Regions from separate parts of the Pantoea brenneri genome, predicted to be linked through region 3. Evidence: riboswitches for the same ligand, from Rfam matches in the RefSeq annotation. Region 3 holds a riboswitch; each other region holds the start of a gene.
The links. Region 3 has a riboswitch for thiamine pyrophosphate ahead of tenA (thiaminase II). Riboswitches for the same ligand answer to the same signal wherever they lie in the genome.

Region 1 (4,199 bases), on a different contig from region 3:
TCCACTTCAGGGGCTTCCTGTGCGTTTTGTCCTCAGCACCATCATGAAAGGGGATTAATCGGATCGGGGTCGCTTCGCTCGGGCCAGTACTGACAAGGCACGTCGTACTTACCAATTCACTTTAGGTATTTCACTTGCTGTACTAACACCAATCGAGCAAAGCGAGAAGTAACGCCTTGCGTCTTTTCGAGTACCGCGAGAAAATCGCAACGTTACGATCTAATATTTGGTTTTTAAGAGGCTGACGAGCGAAGCGAAGTTAGTCTCTTCAGAGGCTGAATATCAGTAAGACACTATTCTTTGAATTAACGGAGTATCGGTTAATATTAATATAAGGTCGCAAGATAGTGAAAGGTACATTATACCGTAATAAAATCAATGAATTAGCGTGTTTACATGGTGTTTTTTGGTCGTATCTGTACTCATCTTGCGAAGTAAGGCTATAATTCTGCGAAGCAATTATTTCGCAGAATCATCAATCATATTCTGAAGTATTGCAATAATTTCCTGTGCTGATGACCCGTTATCATATATCTTATCAATTTCGTACTTATCGACTGGCGTTAAGTAATAGTGTCCATCCTGAGCTGCCTTAAACAGTCTTACGCCTTTCTTATGTGCTGTGACCAATGCTACAGATAACTGTTTAATGATTGTAAGAAACTTACGGACAGTATTAATAGTTGGTAGTGAATCCTCTTTGTACTTAGCTGAATAGTAATCTAACGAGTACTTAATAGTGTCTGTATTCACTTCATAAATATTAAAAAGTACATAATATACCTTCTTGTGTGGATATCCTTTCTTACCAGAACACTTAGTAATAATCTCATTAACAATTTTTTTTCCATTTAATGTAAGATCATTGTAACTACTAAAGTTACCAGCTATATTTTTAAATTCAGCATTGTTAAAATTTTGTTTTTTGCCTGCCATAAAAAATCCTGTTATAACCACCAAGTCTAATATAATTATGTTTTTTATTAATTAGCGGATATGATTAAATAAGTTTATAATGTATGTCTTGTTCCTTTATTACCATCAGCTATTTCTTTTGCATTCTTAACTTGCAATTCATTAGTTGATGGCATTAATGCCATTTTCAAAAGTATTATAACCGAAAGATTCTGGTGCTTTTTTATTACAGTTTAAATATTGCCATCCCAGCTTGAATGTCATCTTTCAGTAATTGATATGCTGTTTGCTATTGTTAACGCTATATTGTATTATCAGACAGCATACTTAATATAGGATAGAATCATTAATCGTTTCTAATATTTTTTCCATTAGCACACTTATTAATTATATCACATAAAATATATGTTCTTCCTGAACCATACTCAGCAGATACACACTTAAATTTGGTAAAATAAATGTAGGGTTAATTATTTACACGCTCCATATTGATAAATTTAGAAAGGCCGATTCATGCGAGTGAGTCGGCTTTTTTTTGGGGGGAGAGATTAGTTGTTTCGCCGAGGGCTGTGTAAATGCTTAAATTTTATTTTTTGATACCAATTTTTGTATTTCGTGAGTTTGTTATTTCTTAGCTTCTCTATGTATCCTTTTGGTAATCGCACTTTTAATATGTTACATATTCGTGCTGAGGTCATATCGCTACATAGAATGTTTTCATACTGATCAAAAGTCAGTGATATTTCTGATGCAATTGTTTTTTTACGTACTGATTTATTCAGCGTCTTTCTATTGGTGCGTATTTCCCTTTTTTTCAATTTTTATTCTCCATTATTTTTTCTTTTGCTAAGATATTGTTGCATCCATTTTGTTGCAACAATACTCATATCTGGTGGGGAATTGTTGAAATACATCATTTCATCATATTCTTCTTCCAGGCTTTTTAGATTAGATAATATTTCAATTTCTGAATTCTCTTTTACTTTCATTTTAATGCCTACGTGTATAAAATTTGGCTTCCAGATTTTAGTATAGGTCATAAAAAAACCTTGTTTCATGAGAAAATATCAGTTAATTATTGTCTCTACAGATTATTTCTGTTGAAGGTAATTACATAGCGGTAAGTAATTAATAAAGTAGGGCATCTACTTCATTTTCTAAACATGATTCAAAACTTCATTTGGCGATAATAATGATTAATTCTGTCCATAGATTCTATCTATAACCGTTTTATATGGATGAAGAAGAATCAAGCTTTTTGCTTTCCTGTGGGGTACAAAATGGGGTACAGACTGGGGTACAATGCTCAGTAGTGAGATTCGTAAAAACAACCGTAGACAAAAAGCAAACTCACATAACTCACTAATTAATAAAGAAATGTAATCAACATGACTCGGGGTGCCCTTCCACGTGAAGGCTGAGAAAAACCCGCTGACCTGAACTGGATAATGCCAGCGTAGGGAAGTCTGATGCCTGACCGCATTCGCCTTCTTATTCGCCGGTTGGGAGCTATGATGACAGATCAATCTCAACACCTTTCTGCTGCGCAATTCGCGCCCATTCTGCACCGTTTCCGCCGTCAGTCACCGCTGGTGCACTGCATGACTAACGACGTGGTACAAAACTTCACCGCCAATGTTCTGTTGTCGCTCAACGCTTCACCGGCGATGGTGATTGATGCGGAGGAAGCCGCGCAGTTCAGCGGCTTTGCCGATGCCTTACTGATTAACGTCGGGACGCTGACCGCTGAGCGCCAGCAGGCGATGCAGGCGGCGGTCACGGCCGCCAGGCAGGCGGGAACGCCCTGGACACTGGACCCGGTGGCGGTCGGAGCGCTGACGCTGCGCACCACCTTCTGCCAGCGGCTGCTGAGCCAGCAGCCAGCGGTGATCCGCGGTAACGCCTCAGAGATCCTGGCGCTGGCGCAACAGGCCAGCGGCGGACGCGGAGTGGATAGCCTGCATCAGGCGGATGCAGCGCTGGAGGCCGCCCGGCAGCTGGCTCGCGACTATCAGACGCTGGTGATTGTGACCGGCGAAGTAGATTACGCCACCGACGGTCAGCGCACCTTTGCCATTCGCGGCGGCAGCCCGTTAATGACGCGGGTGGTCGGTACCGGCTGTGCGCTGTCGGCGGTGGTGGCTGGCTTCAGCAGTCTGAGCGGCGATCGGCTGCTCAACGTCGCCAGTGCCTGTCAGGTGATGGCGCGGGCCGGTGAACAGGCGGCGGCAAGCTCAGCCGGCCCCGGCAGTTTTGCCACGGCGTTTCTTGATGCGCTCTGGACGCTGGAGGTGGACCATGAAACGCATTAATGCACTGACCATCGCCGGGACCGATCCCAGCGGCGGGGCAGGGATCCAGGCCGATCTGAAAACCTTTTCCGCGCTGGGCGCGTATGGCACCAGCGTGATCACCGCGCTGGTGGCGCAAAATACCCATGGCGTCCAGTCGGTCTACCGAATCGATGCTGACTTTGTGGCCGCCCAGCTTGATTCGGTGCTGGACGATGTGCGTATCGACAGCGCGAAAATTGGCATGTTGTCGGAAACCGCCATCGTCGGGCAGGTTGCGGCACGGCTGAGACGTAGCGCAATTCCTTTCGTGGTGCTGGATACGGTGATGGTGGCGAAAAGCGGCGATCCGCTGTTATCCGCCGATGCGATTGCCAGCGTCCGCGAACTGCTGTTACCACAGGTGTCGCTGATTACGCCGAATCTGCCGGAAGCAGCAGCGTTGCTGGGGTGCGCGGTGGCGGAGAGCGAAGCGCAGATGCGGGCGCAGGGCGAGGCGTTGCTGGCGGCGGGATGTCAGGCGGTATTGATCAAGGGCGGTCACCTGACGGCTGATAACAGCCCGGACTGGCTGATCACCCCTTCGGGCCAGCAGCGGTTCAGCACGCCGCGGGTTAATACCCGTCATACTCACGGCACCGGCTGCACGCTGTCAGCGGCGCTGGCGGCTTTGCGTCCGCGTCACGCCGACTGGGCTGATACGATCACCGAAGCGAAAGCCTGGCTGCAGCAGGCGTTGTTACAGGCGGATTCACTGGAGGTCGGTACGGGAATCGGGCCGGTGCACCATTTTCATCAGTGGTGGTAGCGGTGGATGTGCCATCCCGCGCTGAGGCGGCGGGACGGCACCGTTGCCGGGTCAGGGTGCTTCAAACCATGCGCTGTTGCGCTCGGCAATAGGGGTAATTGAGAAAATCATCTCCTGCAAATGACGGCGCATCGCGGCTTCGGCGGCGTCTGCGTCGTGATGTTTCAACGCTGCAAAAATCTCCT
Region 2 (4,199 bases), on a different contig from region 3:
CTGTTGATAAAGGTAGAACGGCAGGGTGCGGAAGTCGGCATTGCCAAACAGCGCCACCACGCCAAAATCACCGATCGACAGCACGCAGGCAAACGCCAGCGCCTGTGCCAGCGGACGTTTCAGCGCACGCAGTTCTATCAACCGCAGCCGGTTCCAGCCGTGGATATCCAGTGAATCGCATAGCCTGCCGTAGCGCTCGGCGACGTCACGCATCGGGTTTTCCAGCACTTTCAGCGCATAGGGAATGGCGATCAGCGCATTAGTGAAGATCACCAGCCCGTCTGCCGACGCCGGCAGGCCAACGGTGGCGTTAAACAGCAGAAAGAAGCCGGTCGCCAGCACGATGCCGGGCATCGCCAGAATTAGCATGCCGCTGGTGTCGATCAGCTGTGCGGCGAGCGGGCGCTGACGCAGACGCAATTCGCGACTGCTCCACAGCAGCATCAGCGTCAGTATCACGCACAGCAGGCCGGCACCGACCGCGATGCGCAATGAGGTCAGGGTCGCCTGCCACAACGCTGGCTGGGCCAGTGCGCCGCGCAGTCCGCCGTGCAAGCCATCCACCACTACCGCCGCCAGCGGCGGCAGCAGCAGCAGTAACGCCAGCAGAATCAGCAACCCATCCGTTAGCCGGGCCAGACGCGAATCCTGCGGATCGCGCCAGCCGTGCAGCTGGCTGGTGCCGGCGGGTATCGCTTTACTGAATCGCTGGCTGAGCAGCACCAGCGTCAGGCAACAGCTGAGCTGAATCAGCGCCAGCAATGCGGCGCGACCGGGATCGTAGTCGTAGCTGAGTGCCTGAAAGATCGCCAGTTCAATGGTGGTGGCCTGGGGGCCGCCGCCCAGCGACAGCACGGTGGCGAAGCTGGCGAAGCAGAGCATAAAGATGAGCGCGCCGGTCGGCAGCAGCTGACGACGCAACCACGGCCATTCCAGCAGGCGAAAGTGGTGCCAGCCGCGCAGATCAAGCTGTGCGGCCAGCTGACGCTGCTCCGCCGGTATGCTCTCCAGCGCCTGTAGCATCAGGCGCGTAGCTAGCGGCAGGTTAAAAAAGACATGCGCCAGCAAAATGCCCTGCAATCCATAGGGCGAGAAGTGATAGTCGATGCCCAACCACTGACACAACTGTGCCAGCCAGCCGACGCGGCCATAAACCGTCAGCAGGCCGAACACCGCCACCAGCACCGGCAGCACCAGCGTCATGGCGCACAGACGCAGCAACAGCTGACGGCCGGGAAAGCGGCGGCGATAGAGGGCGCGCGCCAGCGGCACCGCAGGCAGCAGCGACAGCAGGGCGGAGAGCAGCGCCTGACCAAAGGAGAACGCCACAACGTGTTGCAGGTACTCATCCAGCAGCACGCTACGCCAGTCGGTGACCGGCGCGGCATTCCACAGTGAGATAAAGGCGAACAGCGCCACGCTGATTAACAGCAGCGTGGCGAGCGAACCGGGGATCAGCCAGCGCGGCATTAGCGGCTGACGGCGCGTTGCCACTGACTAATCCAGCCAGAGCGCTGGCTGGCTACCTCTTCCGGCGAATAGTGCAGCGCGGTGGCGGGCACCTGCAGCGTGGCGAAGCCAGCAGGCAGGGTGGTATCGATCACCGGATACATCCAGTTGCCGGTCGGGATGGTGTTCTGGAACGCCGGCGAGACCATAAACTGCATGAACTGCTGCGCCAGTTTCGGCTGTTTACTGCTGGCTAACTGCGCAGCAACCTCGACCTGCAGATAGTGGCCTTCGGCAAACGGTGCGGCGGCGTAGTTCTCTTTTTTCTCTTCGATAATGTGATAGGCCGGCGAGGTGGTATAGCTCAGCACCAGATCGCCTTCGCCTTTCAGGAACAGACCGTAGGCTTCACTCCAGCCCTTGGTTACCGTCACGGTTTTCTGCGCCAGCTTTTGCCATGCCTGCGGGGCCCGATCGCCATAGACTTTCTGCATCCACAGCAGCAGACCTAATCCCGGGGTACTGGTACGCGGATCTTCATAGATGACCCGCCATTTTTCCGGGCTCTCTACCAGCTCTTTCAGGCTTTTCGGCGGATTTTTCAGGCGGGTTTTGTCATAGACGAAGGCGAAATAGCCATAATCAAACGGAACAAAGGTGCTGTCGTGCCAGCCGCCCGGCAGCGTCAGCTGCGCGGTATCGACCTTGCTGGCGGCAAACAGACCGGTTTTTTGCGCCGCCTGCACCAGATTGTTATCCAGTCCCAGCACCACATCCGCTTTGCTGTTTTTGCCTTCCATTCGCACGCGATTCAGCAGCGACACGCCATCTTCCAGCGTGACAAATTTCAGTTCGCAATCGCACTGGGCTTCAAAGGCTTTTTTGACCGCCGGACCGGGGCCCCAGTCAGCGGAGAAGGAGTCGTAGGTGTAAACCGTCAGAACCGGTTTGGCAGCCAGTACCGGGGTGGAAAGTAACAGCAGCAGTGGCAGAACTTTGTTAAACACTTTGCGCTCCTTCAGGAGAATAGGGGATGAGTCGCAAAGGATCTGAGCAGCAGGTCTCTCAAATCCCTACGTCGGTATTAACCGAATCAGGTTCGACGGGTCTCTCTCAGCCGTTTGCGGTCAGCAGGCGGCACCCCGTTGAGAACGTCACATTCTAGTCATTTCAGCGTCAGCGCGAAAGCGTTACAGCGCGGGCGGCGCAAACCAGGCAGATTTAAAATCGAACCAGCCGAGGGTATTCATCCGCACGCCGCGCATGCTGCGCTGACCTTCAAGCAGCAGCCAGTGATGGAACAGCGGATGCAGACCGGCCTCTTCCACTAACCGCTTGCTCCATTCGGCCAGCGGCAGCGTTTTTTCACGCCAGCGGGCGGCATCAGCGTGCCAGTCGATCGGCAGGCAGTGATGCAGCAGCGGGACCTCATACAGCTGGGCGAACAGCGACCAGGCCAATGGCAGTGTGAAGTTCACGCTGCCGAGCCAGATGTCGCTGTCGGCGTCGCCCTGATGCCAGCATTCGTAACTGACCTCGCGCGTCTCCAGCGTGACGCCGTGCTGCGCCAGCAGCGGACGTAACGCATTAGCGATCCCTTCGTGCTCAACGTGCTGGCTGTACCAGGTGAGCGTCAGATGAGTCAGGCCGGGCGGCTTTTCGACCGGGGCCAGATCGCGGCGGTGATGCCAGCGCGGCAACAGACCATACGCCGGAAACCAGTAGCGCTGATAGCCGACGCCGGCGTGGTTGAGCAGGGCGATAGGATTAAACAGATAGCTGACCCAGCGCCGTATCGCCTCGTCACGGCCTTTTTCCGAACGCTGATCGAACAACAAATAGTAGCAGCCTTCTTCCAGCCGGCTCTCTTCCTGGATCTCATCCGCGCCGTCGCCCTGCAGGCGCACGCCCGCGTAGACCAGCTCATCGCTGATATCCGGCAATACCCAGATAGAGACGTCATCAATCAGCGCGCGAAAGCCAAAGTAATCATCAAAGGCTTCTATCTTCAGCTGACTTTCCTGATTACGGATCACGCTGTAAGGACCGGTGCCGATCGGCTGGCGGGCAAAGTCAGGCTGCGTGGGCCATTCGCGTGGCAGGATCATCGCGCTGACGCTGGCCAGCAACCAGGGTAACCAGTCGTCGGGCTGGCTTAAGGTGATATCCAGCGTCCACGGAGCGGGCGAGTCGAGCTGTTGAATATGGGAAAACAGCGGCTGCTGACGCTGACGTTCCAGCGTGGCGATAACATCGGCCATCTCCAGTTCGCGGCCATGATGAAAGCGAATCGCCGGACGCAGAAAGAAGCGCCAGTGGAGCGGGGAAGTCTGCTGCCAGTGGTGGGCAATATCGGCCTCAATTTCCCCGTTTTCCTCATTTATGCGCGTCAGGCCATTAAAAATCTGACGGGCAATATGGGTTTCGGAGCGGCGCAGGGCGGAGCCCGGCAGCAGATTCAGCAGCGGGCGGTAGTAAAGCACCCGCAGAATGTGTTTTCCCTGACGGAAACTGCGGCCAAGGTGAGCACCAATCATCTGCCTGACCTGATTCTTATCGCCGACCAGCTGCACCAGCTGATCGATGCGATCCTGATCCAGCAGATCCTCAGCGCGCTGCTGCTGTAGCGCCAGTCCGGTGTAGCAGAAGGTGAGTTGTGAGCGCTTACCGCGTCCGGCTTCGGCCTGCCAGATTAACCAGCCAGCCGCCTGCATCCGGTTGAGTAAGTTGCGCATATGACGGCGTGAACA
Region 3 (4,199 bases):
CATGCCGAAGCCAAACCACAGTACTAACAGCGGTGCCAGCGCAAATACCGGGATCGCCTGACTGGTGAGCACCAGCGGCATCATCCAGCGCTGCAGACGCGACGAAAAAGTCATGCCGAGCGCCAGCAGGCAACCCAGCGCCACGCCAATCATCATACCGCTCAGAATTTCAGTGAAGGTAATCAGGCTGTGATAGCCGAGCCAGCTCTTACTGGTCCATAACGCCTGCGCGACCGCTGCTGGCGAAGGCAGCAAAAACGCCGGCACCGGCAGCAACGTCACCAGCCACCACAGCGCAATCAGGCCGCAGAACAGAGTGATACCACGCCACAGCGGGGCAAAGCGGCTGAGGTGTTTCATAGCGCCACCTTAGCCAGCTGTTGCAGTAAAGCGGCCTGGCTGCGCATCACGCCAGCATCATCAGGCGCGCGCGGCGGCTGACCCGCTAATGGCGGGCAGGGTTCAATGCCTGAGCCGGTAAGCACCCGCATATGATGGCTGAGTCGGCAGGCTTCCGCCGCGTCGTGGGTAATCAGCAACACGGTATGCTGCGCCAGCACCCCGGCGGCGAGGGTCTGAATCTGGCTGCGGGTCAGCGCGTCGAGCGCGGAAAAGGGCTCGTCCATCAGGACGATCGGCTTTCGTGCATATAAGGTGCGCGCCAGCGCAGCCCGCTGCCGCATGCCGCCAGATAGCGTGGCGGGCCGCGCCGTTGCGTAGCGAGTCAGACCGACCCGTGCCAGCAGATGATGCGCCCAGTCGCGGTCCGGTTTTTCGCCATGCAGACGGCTGGCGAGGCAAACATTCTGCTCCACGTTCAGCCACGGATAGAGCAAATCCTGCTGGCCCATCCAGGCGATCCGACCGGCCAGCGGCAGGCCATCACTGCCGCTGATCTGGCCGGAAGTCGGCGGCGTCAGGCCAGCAATGACCCGCATCAGGCTACTTTTCCCGACGCCGCTGGCACCCAGCAGCGCAGTGCAGGCCGCCGCAGGGATCTCCAGGTTGAGTGAGTCGAATAGCCGATGCGATCCCAAATCCAGCCTGAGCTGACGGACAGAGATGCCCGGCGGTGATAACAGCGTTGAACGGCTCATTGGGATGACGTCAGTTGCGGGTCGAGGCCCATCTGCCAGAAGGCAGATTCCAGTCGGGTGGCGGTGGTAAATATCGTCGCCAGCTGATCGAATCGTTCAGCCCCGGCGCGCTGGTGGGCCAGGGTTTCAAACAGATTCAGCGCGGCGCTGACGCCGGCCAGATAATCGGCATCGCCGTAATTGCGGATCCAGTCGGCGTAAGGATTGTCTGCGAGCACCGTCGCGGGATGATGTAACAGCGTCAGGCCGATTTCAGCATAGCCGGCAACGCATGGCATTAACGCGGTCATCAATTCAAGTGCATCTCCGCTGTGGCCGACATCCAGCACGTAACGGGTGTAGTTGATTGTTTCAACGGCTTCGGCCTGGCGGGCCAGCGCAGCTTCGCTGATTCCCCACTGCTGGCAGTAAGCCACATGCAGCGGCAGTTCATTGACGATGGCGTTGAGAGAAGCCGTAGCCGCGCGCAGTGCTGCCGGGTCCTGCAGTTTACTGACCAGCAGTCCATAGGCGCGGGCAAAGTGCAGCAGAAACAGATAATCCTGGGTGAGGTAATGACGAAAAGCGGCGGGAGGCAACTGACCCTGACCGAGTTGCTGCACAAAATCGTGCGACACGTAGGCGTGCCAGTGATCGCCAGCCTGTTGACGCAGGCGGCCATAAAAGCCGGTCTCGAAAAGTGCAAGTGACATAGGATCCCCATTAACGGTTCGTTAACATAAGGAGATCCGGGCATACGATGAAGAACAGGCAAAAACGCAGAAGATGGTGCAGAAACGCTGCCGACCCGTCCCTTCGCTGGCATGACCCAGATCAGGTTCAAAGGGTTCGGCTTGCGCCATCTCAGCCCATTACAGGACACCCCTCGGAGACGTTTGTTATACGATAATTGTTAGCTGAATACAACGGCAGGCCGCAGGCCAGCTCAACCAGCAGCCCGCTTGTTGCTGCGGGTCGGCTGACCAGAATAGCCTGTTCTGTCGATACAAGGTGACAGCGTCACTCCAGATCTTCACCATTGCTGGCGATGACTTTTTTATACCACCAGAACGATTTTTTCCGGCTGCGCGCCAGCGTACCGTTGCCCAGATCGTCACGATCGACATAAACAAATCCGTAACGTTTACTCATTTCGCCGGTCGAGGCGGCAACCAGATCGATGCAGCCCCAACTGGTGTAACCCATCACCGGTACTCCGTCGGCAATCGCATCGCCCATCACCCGGATATGTTCACGCAGATAGCTGATGCGGTAATCATCTTCAATCTCACCGGCATCATTGAAGGTATCGCGTGCGCCCAGACCATTTTCGACCAGAAACAGCGGCTTCTGGTAGCGGTCATACATCATATTCATGGTGATGCGTAAGCCAAGAGGGTCAATGCCCCAGCCCCATTCACTGCGCGTCAGATGCGGGTTGGTCAGAGATTTCACCACGTTGGCGGCGCTGCTGTTAAGCTCGTTCATCTCCGCCGACGCGCAACGCGAGGCGTAGTAGCTGAACGAAACAAAATCGACGCTGTTTTTCAGGATCTCCGCATCGCCGTCATCAATCTGCAGGCTGACTCCTTTTTCACGAAACAGGCGGGCCGCGTAGGCGGGATAGTACCCGCGCGCCTGCACATCAATGAAGAACAGGTTTTCCCGGTCTTTTTCCAGCGCTGCCCAGACATCTTCCGGTTTGCTTGACCACGGATAGAAGTTGCCGCCTGCCAGCATGCAACCGACCTGATTGGCCGGATTTATTTCATGGGCGATTCTGGTCACCAGCGCGCTTGCCACCAGCTCATGATGGGCTGCCTGATACTTAACCTGCTCATGATTTTCACCTTCTTCAAACACCAGCCCGGCGCCCGAGAACGGACTGTGCAGCAGAATATTGATCTCATTAAAGGTCAGCCAGTACTTCACCAGACCGTCAAACGCTTCAAAGCAGCTGCGAGCATAGCGGGCAAAAAAGTCGATCATCTTGCGGTTGCGCCACGAGCCATATTCAGTAACCAGATGCATCGGTACATCAAAGTGACAGAGCGTAACCAGCGGTTCGATATTGTATTTCCGGCACTCTTCAAACACCGCGCGGTAAAAAGCGATCCCCTGCGGATTAGGCGTCAGCTCATCCCCATTCGGATAGAGACGGCTCCACGCGATGGAGGTACGAAATACGCTGAATCCCATTTCCGCCATCAGTGCGATGTCTTCCGGATAGCGATGATAGAAATCAATTGCGTCGTGGCTGGGGTAAAACTCATCGTCACGCAGGGTGAAGCGCTGCTCCAGGCCTAACTTTACCGGCATCCGGTGCGGACCGTGGGGGATCATGTCAACGGTGGTTAAGCCCTTTCCGCCTTCACGATAGCCACCCTCAGCCTGATTGGCGGCTAACGCGCCGCCCCATAAAAATCCTTGCGGGAATCTTGATTCAGACATGAAATCCTCTGTTTCGGGTCAGCATTGCCCGTTAGTTGGCGTTAATCGCGTTGGTTCGCTCGGTTACCGCAGCCGGTGCTGATGCGGCCGCTGTGGCTGGCTCGGTTTCAGGAATGTCCTCGAAACCTAAAATCAGCGTCAGCACAAATGACAGCACGACCGACAGCACCATCACCGCCGCGACCCAGACGATAGTCATCGGATTAGCGGGATCAAAAAATTGTACGCTGGTAAACAGGCCGGGCGAGGCCATCGAATGACTGGCCAGGCCGCCAATACCGGCTACTGCGCCACAGATAAAGCCGCTGATTAAACAGGCTATCAGCGGACGTTTCAGCCGGACCGCCACGCCATACAGCGCCGGTTCTGAAATGCCAGCGATAATCGCCGACGCCGCCGCGGCCAGCGCGGTCTGACGCAGTTCACGGTTTTTGGTTTTGAACGCCACCGCCAGCGACGAGCCACCCAGTGACAGGTTGGCACCGATTTCGGACGGCATCACCATTCCCTCTTTGCCGGTTTCAGCAATGGTCTGGATGATGGTCGGCGTAAACACCCGGTGCATTCCGGTCATCACCAGCAGCGGCCAGATGGCACCCATAATTGCCACCGACAGCCAGCCGAGATAGCCGTGAACGGTATACACCAGCGCCGAAATCCCGCTGCCGATCC

Region 1: linked by a shared signal. The riboswitch ahead of thiM (hydroxyethylthiazole kinase) and the one ahead of tenA (thiaminase II) in region 3 are both predicted to bind thiamine pyrophosphate.
Region 2: linked by a shared signal. The riboswitch ahead of thiB (thiamine ABC transporter substrate binding subunit) and the one ahead of tenA (thiaminase II) in region 3 are both predicted to bind thiamine pyrophosphate.

The regions. Positions count from the first base shown of each region.
Region 1 is NZ_JBCGBG010000001.1:475,506-479,704, forward strand. Features, by position in the region: gene AABB92_RS02135 (hypothetical protein) at 460-936, opposite strand; gene AABB92_RS02140 (hypothetical protein) at 1,737-1,955, opposite strand; TPP riboswitch at 2,300-2,395, shown strand; gene thiM (hydroxyethylthiazole kinase) at 2,430-3,227, shown strand; gene thiD (bifunctional hydroxymethylpyrimidine kinase/phosphomethylpyrimidine kinase) at 3,214-4,014, shown strand; gene AABB92_RS02155 (GntR family transcriptional regulator) at 4,066-4,199, opposite strand, start outside.
Region 2 is NZ_JBCGBG010000003.1:416,561-420,759, forward strand. Features, by position in the region: gene thiP (thiamine/thiamine pyrophosphate ABC transporter permease ThiP) at 1-1,494, opposite strand, end outside; gene thiB (thiamine ABC transporter substrate binding subunit) at 1,470-2,456, opposite strand; TPP riboswitch at 2,502-2,604, opposite strand; gene sgrR (HTH-type transcriptional regulator SgrR) at 2,640-4,199, opposite strand, start outside.
Region 3 is NZ_JBCGBG010000002.1:45,411-49,609, forward strand. Features, by position in the region: gene AABB92_RS11030 (ABC transporter permease) at 1-360, opposite strand, end outside; gene AABB92_RS11035 (ABC transporter ATP-binding protein) at 357-1,097, opposite strand; gene tenA (thiaminase II) at 1,094-1,789, opposite strand; TPP riboswitch at 1,871-1,973, opposite strand; gene AABB92_RS11045 (6-phospho-beta-glucosidase) at 2,097-3,527, opposite strand; gene ascF (PTS cellobiose/arbutin/salicin transporter subunit IIBC) at 3,559-4,199, opposite strand, start outside.